4 regions of the Streptomyces sp. NPDC048415 genome follow, and region 1 is predicted to be linked to each of the others. Evidence: riboswitches for the same ligand, from Rfam matches in the RefSeq annotation. Region 1 holds a riboswitch; each other region holds the start of a gene.

Region 1 (4,225 bases):
GGACGACGAAGTCCGCGGCGAGCGCGAGCCAGGCGGCGGACGTCAGGACCAGCGCGATACGGGACAGGGTCTCGTAGCCGGTCAGATGCAGCCCGACCGAGACGATGCCGGTAGCCACGACGGCGGCACCGGCGGCCGGCGGCCGCTGCGCCCACCAGGCGCGGAGCTGGGAGGTCGTTGACACGCGCCTGATGCTAGGGACCTGGGGACGAGTTGCCCGGGGGGCACGCGCGTGGGGCGCGAAAACGTCGCTCACGCGCCGGTGGGGAGCGAGGGAAAGCGGGGCGCTCCACGCGCGCCTGGAGCGTGAGAAAACGGGGCGGTGCGTTTTGGCGGGCTTGAAAGCGGGGTGTGCCTGGGGCGGGGGCGCCTGAAAGCGGGGTGTGCCCGGGCCGGGGGGCGCCTGAAAGCGGGGTGTGCCCGGGGCGGGGGGCGCCTGAAAGCGGGCGTGCGTGCCTGGGTCGGGCGACGCGTGAAGCGGGTGTGCCCGGGCCGGGGGGCGTGAGAGCGGGGTGTGCTCGGGTCGGGGGCGCGTGAAAGTGGGTGTGCTCGGGTCGGGGGACGCGTGAAAGCGGGTGTGCCCGGGCCGGGGGGCGTGAGAGCGGGGCGCGCCCGGGTCGGGGGGCGCGTGAAAGCGGGGCGCGCGCCGTAGAGGCTGGTGTGCCCCACGCGCGCGTGCCCCGCACGAAGCGTTGCCCGGCGAGCGGCCTACGCCGGGCGCACCACGCTGTGGATGGCCGACGTACCGTCGTAGTAGATCGACTCCTCGCGGACGTACGCCCCCGGCTTCGGCGCGTGGATCATCATGCCGTTGCCGATGTAGAGGCCGACGTGGCTGATGTCGTCGTAGAAGAAGACCAGGTCACCGGGCTGGGCGTCGGCCAGCGAGACCGTCGTGCCGGCGTTCACCTGGTCGTAGGTGACGCGCGGCAGCGTGACGCCGGCGGCCTTCCAGGCGGCCTGGGTGAGGCCCGAGCAGTCGTACGAGCCCGGGCCGGTCGCGCCCCAGACGTACGGCTTGCCGATCTGCGCACGGGCGAACGCGAGCGCCTTCGCCGCCTTCGTCGCGTACGAGGAGTCCGTGGTAGCGGTGCCCGACGAGCCGGTCGTCGTGCCCGACGTGCCGGTGCCCGACGAGTCCTGCTGCGCCGCCGCCTTCTTGGCGGCGGCGGCCGCCGCGGCCTGCTGCTGCGCCAGCTCCGCCGCCTTGCGCTCGGCCGCCTCCCGCTTCTTCTTCTCGATCGCCGCGAGCCGCGCCTTCTCCTCGGCGGTCAGCTGCGAGAGCAGTTCCCGGGCCTTGGAAAGCTTGTGCTGGACGTCGGCCTTGGACGTCTTGAGCGCGTTCTGCGAGGTGGTCAGCGTCTGCAGGCTCTTGGAGGCCTCCGCGCGCTTCTTGGTGGTGGCGGCCTGCTCGGTGATGTAGTCGTCGACGGCCGCCTTCTGGCGGGTGGTCAGACGGCTCATCAGCTGGGTCTGGTCGAAGTAGTCCTGTGGGTTGTCGGCGAGCAGCAGGGTCGCGGTGTCGGGGGCGGCGGCCCCGGTGCGGTACTGTGCCGCCGCGAACGAACCCAGCTCCTCGCGCGCGGTGTTGAGTTTCTCGGTGCGCTTGGCCACGTCGTCCAGGAGACCGTCGACGCGCTTGCGCTGCGCGGCGGTCTTCTCCCGGGTCGCGTTGTACTTGTCGGTGGCCGTCTCGGCCTGGTGGTAAAGGTCGTTGACCTTCTTCTCGACTTCCTCGAGGCTCGGCTTGGGTTCGGCCGAGGGCGCGGCGTTCGCCGTCTGGGAGAGCAGGGCCACGGAGGTGAGGGCCGCCGTCGCGAGGGCGGGGGTCCGTATGCCTGCTACGCGCGTACCCGTAGGACGCCATTTGCGATGCGACGCCAAGAGAGGCGACTCCTTCCGTCATCCGCCTACCGAGTTAGCTGTCGGGTTCGGGCGGGTGGTTCCGGAAGGTTTGCCCTACGGTCCTTGCCCGACATGGCAGTTGGACCGATTCACCCCGAGGTCGGTGGGTCCCCGGCTCCGGCTGCCATGCGGGCGCGCCGAACTCGGCGGAGGCCACCCGGCCCGGCGACGTTCGCCGGTTGCTGTCGAGCGACCTGCTCCGCACGCTAGCCAACTCGTGTGGCTCCTGTGAAGGTTGATGTGCGATATGCCCGATACATTTTCGTGACCTTGGCCATGAGTGTCGCCTGGTGCCGACCAGACCAGGGGGTTTTGGGGTTAATTGATCCGGTTGGTGGTGTTCGTCGAGCGGTACTTCGCCGTTGATCGCTGAACGTTACGTACCGGATTCGTAGGGTGAGGAGGATGCCGGCGAGGGCTCGATAAACGTGCGGAGTTTTCGGGGTGGCGGCGGGGTGTCAGTGGGGCGCTCTAGACTCGGAGAGCGATGAGCAGCCTCTTTGATGACAGCTTCCTGGCGGACCTCAAGCCCTCCGGGGCCCACGAGGAAGAGCCCCCGCCGCCCGAGCACGAGCACGTACCGGAGCCGGTTCCGGACGATCTGTTCGGCGGGAAGTTCGACATGCCGCCAGACAGAGACGCCTACTACCGCGACGGCGCGCACCGGCCTGCCGTGGACGCGGCGGCGCTGCTGGACGGGCTGAACGAGAACCAGCGCGCGGCCGTCGTGCACTCCGGCTCCCCGCTGCTCATCGTGGCCGGCGCGGGCTCCGGCAAGACCCGCGTGCTCACACACCGGATCGCCTATCTGCTGGCCGAGCGGAATGTCCACCCCGGCCAGATCCTCGCGATCACCTTCACGAACAAGGCCGCCGGCGAGATGAAGGAGCGCGTCGAGCACCTCGTCGGCCCGCGCGCGGGCGCGATGTGGGTGATGACCTTCCACAGCGCCTGTGTCCGGATCCTGCGCCGAGAGTCCAAGAGGCTCGGCTTCACCTCCTCCTTCTCGATCTACGACGCCGCCGACTCCAAGCGCCTGATGGCCCTGGTCTGCCGTGACCTGGACCTCGACCCCAAGCGCTTCCCGCCGAAGTCGTTCAGCGCCAAGATCTCGAACCTGAAGAACGAGCTGATCGACGAGGAGGACTTCGCGAATCAGGCCTCCGACGGCTTCGAGAAGACCCTCGCCCAGGCATACGCCCTGTACCAGTCGCGGCTGCGCGAGGCCAACGCGCTCGACTTCGACGACCTGATCATGACCACGGTCAACCTGCTCCGTGCCTTCCCGGACGTCGCCGAGCACTACCGCCGCCGCTTCCGGCACGTCATGGTCGACGAGTACCAGGACACCAACCACGCGCAGTACGCCCTGGTGAGGGAGCTGGTGGGGCCCGCAGACAGCGACCCGGGCGAGCTGTGTGTCGTAGGTGACGCCGACCAGTCGATCTACGCGTTCCGCGGCGCGACCATCCGCAACATCCTCCAGTTCGAGGAGGACTACACGGACGCGACGACGATCCTGCTCGAGCAGAACTACCGCTCCACGCAGACGATCCTCACCGCCGCCAACGCGGTCATCGAGCGCAACGAGGGCCGCCGCCCCAAGAACCTGTGGACCAACGCGGGCGCCGGTTCCAACATCACCGGCTATGTGGCGGACACCGAGCACGACGAGGCCCAGTTCGTCGCCGACGAGATAGACCGTCTCACCGACGCGGGCGAGGCCAAGGCGGGCGACGTCGCCGTCTTCTACCGTACGAACGCGCAGTCCCGCGTCTTCGAAGAGGTCTTCATCCGCGTCGGCCTGCCCTACAAGGTCGTCGGCGGCGTCCGCTTCTACGAGCGCAAGGAGGTCAGGGACGTCCTGGCGTACCTCCGCGTGCTCTCCAACCCGGAGGACTCGGTCCCGCTGCGCCGCATCCTCAACGTGCCCAAGCGGGGCATCGGCGACCGCGCCGAAGCGATGATCGACGCGCTGTCGCAGCGCGAGAAGATCAGCTTCCCGCAGGCGCTGCGCCGCGTCGACGAGGCGTACGGCATGGCGGCGCGCTCGACGAACGCGGTCAAGCGGTTCAACACGCTGATGGAGGACCTGAGGACGATCGTGGAATCGGGCGCGGGCCCGGCCACCGTCCTGGAGGCGGTCCTCGAACGCACCGGCTATCTCGCCGAGTTGCAGGCCTCGACCGACCCGCAGGACGAGACCCGTATCGAGAACCTTCAGGAACTCGCCGCCGTGGCCCTGGAGTTCGAGCAGGAGGCGGGGGAGGGCGAGGCGGCGGGCGGACTCTCCGACTTCCTGGAGCGGGTCGCGCTGGTC
Region 2 (4,225 bases), on a different contig from region 1:
CCGAGACGATCCGGACCTGGTTGGGCTCGTTCGCGACGAGCAGCGGCTCGGTGTAGTCGTAGATCAGCGGCCGAACGCGGCGTCGGTGTCGTACCAGGGGAAGTGGGACACGATGCCCAGATCGGACTGCTGGATGGCGAAGCCCTCCGGGCCCGGCCTGTCGGGGTCGAGGTCGGCGATGTCGAACCGGTCACCGTGAATAGCCCCGTCGACGACGTAGCGCAGGGTGCCGTCGCTGTTCACGACGTAGTTGCCATCGGCGATCTCGTCGCTGCCGCCCTGGTCCACGTCGACGGTACGGATCTGGTGGAAGCTGGTGGCGCCGCTGCCCGAGGGGGCAACGTACTTCCAGCGCCGGGTCAGATCCGTCCCGTTGAAGTCCCACGTCTGGAAGAGGACGCGGAAGACTCCGCGCCCGGCTCCGACGCGGGTGACCAACTTCATGACGAGGCTGGGGTGTTCGCCGTCGAGGTAGGCGATGCCGGAGGGGCCGTCGGCGACGAAGTCGTCGGGGACCGGCTGCCGGGTGCGCTCGGTGCCCGTCTCGCCGTCGATCGCCGAGATGAACTAGCGCTGATCATGAACCGCTCACGGAACACCGAAGGCCGGACCCCGGGGATCGTGGGGTCCGGCCTTTGGAGGCGGTCCTGCCGTCAGGAGCAGGGAGCGGCGTCAGACGACGGCGACGCCGTGCGAGCGCAGGTACCCGACCGGGTCCACGTCCGAGCCGTAGTTCGGCGTGGTGCGGATCTCGAAGTGCAGGTGCGGTCCGGTGACATTGCCGGTCGCGCCCGAGAGGCCGACCTGCTGGCCCGCGGTCACGGTCTGGCCCGCCGAGACGGAGAGCGCGGACATGTGGGCGTACTGCGAGTACTGGCCGTCGGCGTGCTGGATGACGACCTGGTTGCCGTACGCGCCGCCCCAGCCCGCGGAGACGACGGTGCCGGGGGCAATGGCCTTGATGGTGGTGCCGGTCGGGACCACGAAGTCCACACCGGTGTGGTAACCGCTGGACCACATGCTGCCCGCCACCTTGTAGCCGGTGCCGATCGTCGCACCCTCGACCGGCAGGGTGTAACCGGAACTGGTGGCGATGGAGGCGGGCTTGGCCGTGGCGGTCTTGGTGGTCTTCGCGGCCGAGGTCGTCGTCTTGGTGGACGACTGGGTGGCGCCGGCGGCCGCGGCCTTCTTGCCGATCGTCAGCTTCAGGCCGGGGTGGATCAGCGACGGGTCGCTGCCGATGGCCGAGCGGTTGTCGGAGTAGAGCTTCTTCCAGCCGCCGCTGACGTTCTGCTCGTCGGCGATCTTGGAGAGATAGTCGCCGGCCCTCACCGCGTAGGTCTTCGTCGCGGCCACCTTCTTCGCGGCGGTGGGAGCGGCGGTCGCGGTCTTCTCGACCTTCTGCGCGACGGCCTTCTGCGCGACGGCCTTCTGCGCGACGGCCTTCTGCGCGACAGCGGCGGTCGGAGTCGCGGCATGGGCGCCGGCGGCCCCCATCAGAGGCAGCGCGAGCGCGGCGCCACCGGTTCCGGCCACGGCGATCGAGCGGGTGAAACGCTGGGACTTGGGACGGCGGTGCTTACCCTTCGCGGGCATGACGAGTTCCTCTCCGGCGCCTGCGAGGTGAGCTGTCGGGTGCGGGCTGGAGATGCCCGGCCGTGCGCATGCGCGGCTGTACCCCTAGCCGTTCCGGAGACCGGAACAGGCATGGAACCTGTGGGTCCCCCGCTCCTGCCGTGTGCGGGTGAGTGTGCGGATTCCGGGCGGCGGCAGGATTGGGCGTCCGTCCGGATTGGGGCAGAACGTAAGCGAGATGAGAGCGCTTCGACAACCATGGGCGATTTCTATGCACGTGCCGTTCTTGATCCATGCCGGAATTCCGGTCACCCTCCGTGCATGGACGATCTTTTCCGTTCCTCAACCCGCCTTTGAATTCGGGCTGATTGTGAAATGGACGCCGCAACGCATCGTCACGAATATGACGCTCCTCACGCACCTCACCCCACGGTGCTTTATTCCAGGGTTAGTTGGAATGAAGACGCCAATTCGGACAGAACAGTCAGATGCGACGCAGTCGGATAACCGTCGCATCGAGGTCGCCGCGAAGCCTCGTCCGCACCCCGTGATGCAGCAGCACCGCCCCTCGGTACACTTCGCCCGTTTCGCGGCACTCATACGCTTGTGTCGGGTCGAGTCCGCGCAACCGGAGTGCGGCGACGGGCTCACCGTGGTGCTGGGCCTGGAGCCAGGCGAGCACGACGGTCTCGTCGCCGTGGACGTACTGCACCGCGCTCAGCCCGCCCTCCGGGGGCCGCAGCCGATAGAGGTCGCCGCGCTGCACGACGGGCCGGATGTCTTTGTAGAGCTCCACCCACTCCCGCGCCTCGTCGAGTTCCTGCTCGCTCCACTTGGTGAGGTCTCCGCCGACACCGAGCACCCCGGCCATGGCGCTCACGAAGCGGAAGCGCAGCGAGCTGGCGCGCCCGTTGAGCTGCGTATTCGGGCTGTCCGTGACCCACGCGGCCATGATCCGGGCCGGGTGGACCTGGCTGAAGCCGTACTGGATGGCGAGCCGGTCGAGCGGGTCGGTGTTGTCGGAGGTCCACACCTGGTCCGTGCGCGCCATGATGCCCAGGTCGATACGGCCACCGCCGCCCGAGCAGGACTCGAAGGCGACGCCCGGGTGGGCGGCCCGCAGCCGGTCGAGGAGTGCGTACAGGGCCTGTACGTGCTCGACCCACAGCTTCTGCGGGTAGCGCTCGGCCGGCCAACCCGCGTCGGTGAAGCAGCGGTTGAAATCCCATTTCACATAGTCGATCGGGGCGCTGGAGAGCAGGCCGTCGAGCTGCCCCCAGAGATACTCCTGGACGTCCGGGCGCGCGAGGTTCAGTACAAGCTGATTGCGGTATTCCGTCCTGGTTCGACCCGGCTGGAACTGCACCCAGTCGGGGTGCGTGCGATACAGCTCGCTGTCCGGATTGACCATTTCCGGCTCGACCCAGATCCCGAACCGCATACCGAGCCCGTGCACATGGTCGGCGAGCGGCTTGAGTCCCGCGGGGAAGCGGTCGGGGTTGGGCGTCCAGTCGCCGAGGCCGGCCCGGTCGCTGGTGCGCGCCCCGAACCAGCCGTCGTCGACCACGAACAACTCGACCCCCATCGCGGCGGCCCGCCGCGCGAGCGCCTGCTGCTGCTCCTCGGAGATGTCGAAGGTGGTGGCCTCCCAGGAGTTGAACAGCACCGGCCGGTCCTGGCCGGCGTCGGGGATGACATACGCCCGCTGGTACGCGTGCCAGGCCCGGCTCGCCCCGCCGAAGCCGCCGTCGCTCCACAGCCCGGCGAAGACGGGGGTCGTGAACGACTCCCCCGGCTCCAGTCGCAGCAGTCCCGAGTCGTCGTACCCGGCGCCGCCGGTGATCTGCACGCGCGCGTCCGGAAGCTGGGCCACGGAGATCCGCCAGGAACCCGACCAGCCGAGCGCGCATCCGTAGACCTCGCCGGTCTCCTCGGTCGCCTCTGTGTCGAGCGCGACCCACGGCAGGTGCTGGTGCCCGGTGTGCCCGCGCCGGCTGCCGATGACCTTCTCACCGTAGGTGAGGGGGGAGCGCGCCAGCCGGGACTCGGCCGCCCATCGGCCGTGCAGCTGGGACAGCCGCCATCCGTCGCGCTCGGGCAGCGTCCAGGTCGCGGAGTCGGCGCGCAGCAGCTCCAGGGCGGGGCCCTCGCCCGCCAGGGTGACCCAGCGCTCGATGACATCGCCACGTGTCCGGTAGTGCAGCGTGATGCCGAGCCCGGAGTCGGAGAAGCGCAGCCGCAGCTCGTCACCGTCCGTGCCGTACTCCTCGAAGCGCCACTCGGTGCCGCGCCGCTCGTCCGTCCGCACCGACAGGGCGGGGCGTACGAAGCGGGGGCCGCCCTCGACCGGGTACTCCTCGTGTCCGTCGAGCGGCGACTCGAACGGCCAGTACCGCGATGCGGGCAGGACGGCGAGCGCCTCGGCGTCGGGCAGCGTGATCCGCGGGCCCCAGTGCAGATGCAGCAGCTCGTCGCGTTCGGTGAGCCGCAGTGCGTAACTGCTCGTCGGCCCCGACAGAAGCCACGTACGACCGTCCGCGCCGACCTCGATCATCGGTCCCCCACAGATTCGAACAGCTGCGATCACAGACCAACATCATCAGGGGATCCGGGTTCGGGAGCAACGCCTGTGGACAACTCATTGCCTCAG
Region 3 (4,225 bases), on a different contig from region 1:
GGGCGCGGAGGCGGGCAGACCGTCGGCATTAATACGGTCATAGCGTACGGTGGCGATGAACTCGCCGCCCACCGTGGCCGCGAGCCCCACCCTGTCCACAAAGTCGTGGTGCGTGAAGCGGTGGACGTCCTTGGCGGACAGGCGTGGATACGGCGCGAAGAAGCGGTAGTACTTCGACTCGTCGGACACCTGCTCGTAGAAGCTGACCAGGCGCTCGGCGTCATCAACGGTGATGGGCCTGACGCGCGCGGTGCCGCCGTCGCGCAGCACCACGTCGGCCTCCCAATGAGCGGGGTACTCGTGCCGGTCCGACGAGGTCTGCATGGGCCCCAGAGTACGGCTCGCGTCCGACAACGGCGCGAGGCAGTCTGTGGGGGACGAACGTCGGACCGAGGCCGCGGTCCGACGACACTCCGGGCGGGACGAAGGACCGCTCCGGGGACGCTTCGCGATATGGGACACTGGTCTAGACAACCCTGAATACCTGAAGGGCAGCATCACATGGCTGAGCGCCGCGTCAACGTCGGCTGGGCTGAGGGCCTCCACGCCCGCCCCGCCTCCATCTTCGTCCGGGCCGCCACGGCCTCCGGCATCCCCGTGACGATCGCCAAGGCCGACGGCAACCCCGTCAACGCGGCCTCCATGCTCGCGGTCCTCGGCCTGGGCGCCCAGGGCGGCGAGGAGATCGTCCTCGCATCCGACGCCGAGGGTGCGGACGCCGCCCTGGACCGACTGGCGAAGCTGGTCGCCGAGGGTCTCGAGGAGCTCCCCGAGACCGTCTGAGGTTCTCGGACAGCGCACGGCTGAGCCGCGCCACCCTTACCTGGGCGGCGCGGCTCAGCCGTTTTCCGTACGCCGTCCAGGAATTCCCCTCGTGCCACAGGCGCGGCCCGCGGCGCAGCCATCGAAATAGCGCACGCTGGAATTCCCGGCACTCGAATCAGTGGCAGCAAAAATAATGCCCCGCGAATTACCCCTCTTTGTATACGGCTCCCGTGTTAATGCCGCAGCCCCGTCACGTTTACGGGATGTTGCGAAGTCCTCACACGTTCCGGTCGATCTCCGCCGCCGGGAAAACGGAGCCGGTGCGCGGCCGTCGCGCGCTCGGTGTGCACCGCGGTGATCGCCCGAGCCCGCTCACTGTCGCCGCGCGCGACGGCGTCGACGATGCCGCCGTGCTCCGCCCAGGACTCCCCGGGGCTGGCCGGCGCCTCCACCGCGTACATCCAGGCGATCTTGTGCCGAAGCTGGCCGAGTGTGGAGGTCAGCGCGGGGCTTCCGGAGGCCTGGGCGAGCGTCTCGTGGAACCAGCCGCCCAGCGAGCGCAGATCCTCGCTGTGACCCCTTCTGGCCCGCTCCTGGCCCAGCCTGACCAGGCCTCGCAGCACCTTGAGGTGGGCCTCCGTGCGGCGCTGGGCGGCCCGCGCGGCACCCAGCGGCTCCAGCAGCATGCGCATCTCCAGCAGGTCGGAGGCCTCCTGCTCGGTCGGTTCCGCGACGCACGCGCCCGCGTGCCGTCGGGTGACGACGAAACCCTCGGCCTCCAGGGTGCGCAGGGCCTCGCGCACGGGGACGCGCGAGACGCCGTAGCGGCGCGCGAGCAGTTCCTCGGTGAGCCGGCCGCCTCGCTCGTAGACACCCGCGACGATGTCGTCACGGATCGCCGTGCATACCGAGTGCGCCGGAATACGCATGCCCCGACCTCCGCTTTAATCCCCGCGAAACGCCATCGATTGACGCTTGTTCAGTGACTCTATTGCAGGAAGCCGGAATTTCCGATGGCAGGCCGGAATCCATGGATATTTTTTGGACAGACGGCCGCCCGAAACGACGATGCCCCGACTCGGATGAGCCGGGGCGTCGGAAGAGGTGAACCGGGTCGTCAGACGTTCACGCCGTGCGAGCGGAGGTAGCCGACGGGGTCGATGTCGGAGCCGTACTCGGCGGTCGTACGCGCCTCGAAGTGGAGGTGCGGCCCGGTGGTGTTGCCGGTGGCCCCGGAGAGGCCTATCTGCCGGCCCGGGGTGACCGACTGGCCCACCGAGACACCGATGGACGACAGGTGGCCGTACATGGTGTACGTGCCGTCGTGCATCTTGATCACGACTTGATTGCCGTAGGCGCCGCCCCAGCCGGCCGTGACGACCGTGCCGGAGCCGACGGCGTGGACGGAGGTGCCGGACGCGGCGTGGAAGTCGGCACCGGTGTGGCTGCCGGAGGACCAGAGGCTGCCGCCGGCCTTGTAGCCGGTGGAGATGTACGAGCCGGTGATCGGCAGCACGAAGGAGTTGAGGCGCTTGCGCTCGGCCGCGCGGGCGGCGCGCTCCTTGGCCTCGCGCTGCTGCTTGGCCTTCTCCGCGGCTCGCTCGCGCGCCGCCTCCTCGGCCTTCTTCAGCGCGGCGGCCTCGTCGGCCGCGCGCTGCTGGGCGGCGGCCTGCGCGTCGATCTGATCGGCGAGGGAACCACCGATGGTGATGGCCTGGGTCAGCCCGGTCTGCTCGACGGAGGAGTCCGCGGCGAGCGCCGGTGCGGCCAGGGTTCCGATGACACCGGTGGTGGTGAGCGCCGCGACGCCGATGGCGTTCGTGGTGGTGCGCTTCACGCGGCTCGGACGACGATGCTTCCCGGTGCTACACGTGAACGCCATGTAGGGGCTGGTCCTTTCCTTCCTTCTCGCCTACCGGGTTAGCTGACGGGTTCGGAGCAGGAAGGTCTCCTACGGACCCCCTCCGGGGAGGGTGTCCGATTCACCCCAGGGACTGCGTATGGGTCCCCGGCTCCCCTGGCTCGCGCCGTACGGGGACTCGGCGATGACTGTCCGGTGCCGCGGGCGCGGCGCACTGCCTGACGAACAGCCGGACCGACGCTAAACGGGGCATCTTTCAAACGACAAACGGATCACGGCTTTTGTAGTGCATGCCACAGGGCAGACAGGCAACCTCCCCATCAATACGGACAAATTGAGGACGAAGTCCGGGCAAAAAGAGACCCAGGTGACTCTTCAGTCACCTGGGCTCTCAGAGGTGCGGCCGCTCTACTCGGCCCGTACGACGCTCACTTCACCGATACCGAGGGCCTTGACGGGCTCCTCGATCTGCGCGGCGTCGCCGACCAGGACGGTTACCAGACGGTTGACCGGGAAGGCGTTCACGGCGGCAGCGGTGGCCTCCACGGTGCCGGTCGCGGCGAGCTGCTGATACAGCGTCGCCTGGTAGTCGTCCGGCAGGTCCTGCTCGACCTGGTCCGCGAGCGTGCTCGCGACGGCCGCCGCGGTCTCGAACTTGAGGGGCGCCACGCCCACCAGGTTCTGTACGGCGATGTCGCGCTCGGCGTCCGTCAGGCCCTCGGCGGCGAGGGTGCGCAGCACCTTCCACAGGTCATCGAGCGCTGGACCGGTGTTCGGGGTGTCCACCGAACCGCTGATGGCGAGCATCGCGACGCCCGTGCCGTCCGGGGCGGAGCGCAGCACCTGGCCGAACGCCCGCACACCGTAGGTGTAACCCTTTTCCTCGCGCAGGACCCGGTCCAGGCGCGAGGTGAGGGTGCCGCCGAGGCAGTACGTGCCGAGCACCTGGGCGGGCCACACGCGGTCGTGCCGGTCGGCGCCGACACGGCCGATGAGCAGCTGTGTCTGGACGGCGCCGGGGCGGTCCACGATGATCACGCGCCCGGTGTCGTCGGCGGTCACCGGCGGCACGGGACGCGGCTCGGCGGACGAGCCGCTCCAGGAGCCGAGAGTGTCGGCGAGCAGTGCGTCGAGATCGACACCCGTCAGATCACCGACGATCACCGCGGTGGCCGTGGCGGGGCGTACGTGCTTCTCGTAGAAGGCGCGTACGGCCGCCGAGTCGATCTTCTGGACGGTCTCCTCGGTGCCCTGGCGCGGGCGCGACATGCGCGAGGTCGCCGGGAACAGCTCCTTGGAGAGCTCCTTGGCGGCGCGGCGGGCCGGGTTGGCGGTCTCGTGCGGGATCTCGTCCAGCCGGTTGCGCACCAGCCGCTCGACCTCGCTGTCCGCGAACGCCGGTGCCCTCAGGGCGTCGGCGACCAGACCGAGCGCCTTGGACACGCGCGAGACGGGGACTTCGAGCGACAGGCGTACGCCCGGGTGGTCGGCGTGCGAGTCGAGGGTGGCGCCGCAGCGCTCCAGCTCGGCGGCGAACTCCTCGGCGGAGTGCTTGTCGGTGCCTTCGGAGAAGGCGCGCGCCATGATCGTGGCGATGCC
Region 4 (4,225 bases), on a different contig from region 1:
ACCGTGCGGGCGGAAGCGATCGGCGCCGCCACGGTCGGCTGGGCCGCCAGCCACGCCAGGGCGACGGTGGCGACGGGAACGTCGTGGGCCTGGGCGACCTCGTCGAGGGCGGCGAGGACCCGCAGCCCGCGCTCGGAGTCCAGGTGCTTGGCGGCGCCCTCCGCACGCGCGCTGTCGACCGTCGTACCCGGCCGGTACTTCCCGGTGAGGAAGCCGGACGCGAGGGAGAAGTACGGGACGGCCGCGAGACCGGCGCGGGAGGCGACGTCCCGCAGGGCGCCCTCGTAGGTGTCGCGCGAGACCAGGTTGTAGTGCGGCTGGAGGGCGACATAGCGCGCGAGGCCCTCGCGGTCGGAGAACTCCAGGGACTCCTGGAGCCGCTCGGGCGTGATGTTGGAGGCGGCGATGTGGCGCACCTTGCCGGCCTTCACCAGGTCGTCGAGCGCGCCGATGATCTCATCGACCGGCACTTCCGGCTTGTCGAAGTGCGTGAAGTAGAGGTCGATGTAGTCGGTGTCGAGGCGGCGCAGGGACGCGTCGGCGGCGGCCTTGATGTTGGCGCCGGACAGCCCCGGGTACTCGGGGTGCTGGCTGACCTTGGTGGCGACCACGATGTCCGAGCGGTTGCCGCGCGCCTTCAGCCACTTGCCGATGATGGTCTCGGACTCGCCGCCCTTGTTGCCCTCGACCCATGCCGAGTAGGAGTCGGCCGTGTCGAGGAAGTTGCCGCCGGCCGCCGCGTACGCGTCGAGCACGGCGAAGGACTGGGCCTCGTCCGAGGTCCAGCCGAAGACGTTGCCGCCGAGGGAGAGCGGGAAGACCTCGAGGTCGGAGGAACCGAGCTTACGAAGAGAAGTCATGCTCAGTTTCAACGCCCGCACCGGATGGCCGTATTCCGCTCCCCTCCGGGCGATCAGGGATTGAGGCCCTTGCCCCGCAGCCACGCCATCGGGTCGATCGCGCCGCCGCCGTCGGGGTGCACCTCCAGGTGCAGGTGCGGCCCGGTGACATTGCCCGTCGCGCCCACGCGTCCGATGACGTCACCCGTGGCGACCTTCTGCCCCACGCTGACGCTGATCGACGACTGGTGGCAGAACCACAGCTCCGTACCGTCGTCGAGGGTGAGGATCGTGCGATAGCCGTACGCGCCGGCCCAGCCCGCCTCCGTGACGGTGCCGCTGTGGATCGCCTTGATCAGCGTGCCGGTGGGCGCGGCGAAGTCGAGGCCGGTGTGATAGCCGGAGGACCACATGGAGCCGGCGTCGCCGAAGCGCCCGGTCAGCGTGTACGAGGAGGTGGGCAGCGAGTAGCTCTTGGCGAGCTCGGCGAGACGCGCGGCCTCGGCCTTCGCCTTGGCCTCCTGCTCCGCCTTCTTCTTGGTAGCCGCGGCCTTGGCCTCGGCGTCGTCCTGCTGCTTGGCGGCGAGCGCGACGGCCTGCTTGGCGGCGGCGGCCTCGGCGGCCTCCTGGGCCGCGTTGTCGACCTGGTCCTGCTGCGACTCGGCCTGCTGCATGATGCGGGCGCGCAGGGCCTCGCCCGCGTCCGTGCTGCCCTGGGCGGCGTCGGTGCTGGTCAGGCCGGCGCTGGTGAGCGGGGTGGCGGAGCCCTTGGGGGCGCTGGAGCCGCCGTCCGAGATCAGGGCCTTGGCCGATTCGGTGACCGACGACAGGTCGGGCAGCGAGATCGACACCGGCGGTTTGCCGGGCGCCGCGGTGGCCATACCGCCCGCGCCGACGGCGGCTATGACGCCGACGCCGAGAACCGTGGAGCTGCGGGCGAGTCCTCCGCCGCGCTGCTTGCTGACGCGGTGCCGGCCGCGCACGGGACGGACGGAATCCTCGGTGGGGTTCCACTCCTCCCAGGGGCCCTCGTCGTTGCCGTAGCCGAAGGGCTGTGTATCACTCGGCGCGAACGAGGTGTTCTGGGCAGGCCGGTTGGACGCCACGTGGGCGCGCTCCTTTCCTTCCTTCTCGCCTACCGGGTTAGCTGACGGGTTCGGAGCAGGAAGGTCTCCTACGCGCGTATACCTGCCGTGCTTCCACGGCGGAATACGCTCGATTCACCCCAAGTTGGTGGTTCCCCGGTTCCCTCGCGGGATTCGGCGCGTGCGCACGGAGCCGTCTCTTGTGACGGCTGGGACGACCGCGCTGCGTTATCGAACGTTAATAGACCCGGACCCCGGATTCCAAGCTGTTCGGACTGATCGTTCATGCTTTTGGCCAGGACTTTGGGGTCATGACCGGGGTAAACCGGGCGAGTTGACCACACTCCATAAACACGCGTTCAGTTGACGGTGTGTCAGTTGTTATCGGAGAGGCGTCACACGATCACCCCTCGTGACAACGATCAAGGACGCCGTCCACCAACTGGGGGCGTCGTACGGCGAGCAGCGCCATGTCGTCCGCCAGAGCGCCGCCCGCGTGCCGGCGGACCTCGTCGGCAAGTGCGGTCAGCAACGCGCCGGGCCCGGCGAAGAGCCGGCCGGCGAGGCACGCCACAGGATCGTAGAAGTCCCCGCGCCCGTCGCGGGCCTCGGACAGCCCGTCCGTGTGCACAAGCAGCGTCGCCCCGCGGGGGAAGCCGGCCCGCACCGCCCGGTCGGGCCAGGCGCCCAGCTCACCCATCCCCAGCGGCAGCGCGGGGTCCTCGGCGGCGAGTGCGACGAGGGTGCCGTCGGTATGCAGGAGCAAGGGCGGGGGATGGCCGCGGTTGACGATCCGTACGGCGTCCTCGCCGTGCGGGATCTCCGCGAGTACGGCCGTGGTGAACCCCTCGAAGGCGTCGAGGCCGTCGCGCCGGGTGCCCTCGCGCGCCAGCGCCCGTTCCAGCCGCCCCGCGACCGCCTCCAGCGTCGCCTCCTGCTCGGCCGCCTCCCGGAACGCCCCGATCACCACCGCCACGGCGGCCACCGCACCCATGCCCTTCCCGCGTACATCGCCCACCACCAGCCGTACACCGTGCGGGGAGTCCTGCACCGCGTAGAGGTCGCCGCCGATGTAGGCGTCCGTCTGCGCCGCCTCGTACCGCGCGGCGACCTCCAGGCCGCCGATCCGCTCCGCGGGCTCCGGCAGCACGGCGCGCTGCGCGGACTCGGCGATCTCCCGGACCGAGGCGAGCCGTTCGTCGCTGCGGCGGACGAGGATGTTGATGAGGACGGCCAGGCCGACGGCTGTCGCCACGGTGACCACTTCGGTGACCGAGTCGACGTTCAGGGCGATACCGAGCTTGAGGTGGACGGTGACGAGCGCGGCGATGGTCAGGGTGCCGGTGAGGACGGTGCCGCGCAGTGAGTAGAGGGGCGCGGCGACGAGTGGGGCGGCCGTGAGGAGGGGAGCGGCGGTGAAGTCCGACGGGGTGAGGTAGTCGTAGAGGATCCCGGTGACGATGAGCAGCGCCGGGAGTGCCCGCACAAAGGCACGGGCGTACGAGATCCTGCGCCGGCCGGTGTCCTTCGGACCGCCGTGCCGCGGGGCGCTGTGCGGCGTGGCGTCGCCGAGGCCGGGGTCGGGCACGGGGTCGCCGGGCAGGCGTCCGCCGGCCCGCTCGTACGCATCCTGGGGCATTGGCCCGCCTCCTCGCTGCCCCACTCGTCCAGGTTTCCCGGATCGAGGGAGGGAGGCGAGCGGTGTGGGCCGAGCGGAGTACGTGGTCTGCGGCGAGAAGAACGCGGTGGGGGAAACGCGGCGAGGGAAACGCGGCCAGGGAAAACACCAAGGGCCGGAACTCGTGATCCGAGTTCCGGCCCTTGGCCTTCAGTAGCGGGGACAGGATTTGAACCTGCGACCTCTGGGTTATGAGCCCAGCGAGCTACCGAGCTGCTCCACCCCGCGTCGTTGAAACCAGTGTACGCCATCCGCGGGACCCAAAAGCACACGCGGAAACCCAGCCCCTCCGGCGTTTGAGGAGCGGGGTCTGGGACGGAGCCCCAGGTGCGGGACGTAAGGGCGGAGCGGGCGAGAACCCTTCACCCGCGCGGGGCCCAGGCCGGGGGCCCGCGCAGGGCCCAGGCCCGGGGCCTACGCCAAGAGGTGGCGGTTGGGGGTCACGGCCAGATCCTCGTACTCCGGGAGTACGACGACGTCGGCGCCTTCGGCGACGAGCAGCCCGTTCCCGTCGGCCCCTGCGACGAACGTGTCGGGCTCGCGCCAGGCGGTGACCACTCGCCGCACCCCCGCGTCGAGGATCAGACGGGCACACGGCGCCGGCCGGGAGGCACGGCGAGCGC

What was found. Region 1 has a riboswitch for cyclic di-AMP ahead of AB0D27_RS05910 (NlpC/P60 family protein). Riboswitches for the same ligand answer to the same signal wherever they lie in the genome.
Positions count from the first base shown of each region.
Region 2: linked by a shared signal. The riboswitch ahead of AB0D27_RS04340 (LysM peptidoglycan-binding domain-containing M23 family metallopeptidase) and the one ahead of AB0D27_RS05910 (NlpC/P60 family protein) in region 1 are both predicted to bind cyclic di-AMP.
Region 3: linked by a shared signal. The riboswitch ahead of AB0D27_RS09760 (M23 family metallopeptidase) and the one ahead of AB0D27_RS05910 (NlpC/P60 family protein) in region 1 are both predicted to bind cyclic di-AMP.
Region 4: linked by a shared signal. The riboswitch ahead of AB0D27_RS38180 (M23 family metallopeptidase) and the one ahead of AB0D27_RS05910 (NlpC/P60 family protein) in region 1 are both predicted to bind cyclic di-AMP.

Region 1 is NZ_JBEZKJ010000005.1:78,513-82,737, forward strand. Features, by position in the region: gene AB0D27_RS05905 (tellurite resistance/C4-dicarboxylate transporter family protein) at 1-184, opposite strand, end outside; gene AB0D27_RS05910 (NlpC/P60 family protein) at 709-1,884, opposite strand; cyclic di-AMP (ydaO/yuaA leader) riboswitch at 1,892-2,064, opposite strand; gene pcrA (DNA helicase PcrA) at 2,393-4,225, shown strand, end outside.
Region 2 is NZ_JBEZKJ010000003.1:264,709-268,933, reverse strand. Features, by position in the region: partial or broken gene AB0D27_RS04350 (DUF6250 domain-containing protein) at 1-76, opposite strand, end outside; gene AB0D27_RS04345 (hypothetical protein) at 64-480, opposite strand; gene AB0D27_RS04340 (LysM peptidoglycan-binding domain-containing M23 family metallopeptidase) at 673-1,596, opposite strand; cyclic di-AMP (ydaO/yuaA leader) riboswitch at 1,601-1,757, opposite strand; gene AB0D27_RS04335 (alpha-galactosidase) at 2,060-4,129, opposite strand.
Region 3 is NZ_JBEZKJ010000009.1:124,569-128,793, reverse strand. Features, by position in the region: gene AB0D27_RS09775 (GNAT family N-acetyltransferase) at 1-324, opposite strand, end outside; gene AB0D27_RS09770 (HPr family phosphocarrier protein) at 502-783, shown strand; gene AB0D27_RS09765 (GntR family transcriptional regulator) at 999-1,694, opposite strand; gene AB0D27_RS09760 (M23 family metallopeptidase) at 1,883-2,647, opposite strand; cyclic di-AMP (ydaO/yuaA leader) riboswitch at 2,660-2,820, opposite strand; gene AB0D27_RS09755 (pitrilysin family protein) at 3,035-4,225, opposite strand, start outside.
Region 4 is NZ_JBEZKJ010000100.1:15,064-19,288, reverse strand. Features, by position in the region: gene AB0D27_RS38185 (aldo/keto reductase) at 1-860, opposite strand, end outside; gene AB0D27_RS38180 (M23 family metallopeptidase) at 914-1,945, opposite strand; cyclic di-AMP (ydaO/yuaA leader) riboswitch at 1,957-2,114, opposite strand; gene AB0D27_RS38175 (PP2C family protein-serine/threonine phosphatase) at 2,328-3,563, opposite strand; tRNA gene AB0D27_RS38170 (tRNA-Met) at 3,757-3,830, opposite strand; gene AB0D27_RS38165 (dihydrofolate reductase family protein) at 4,017-4,225, opposite strand, start outside.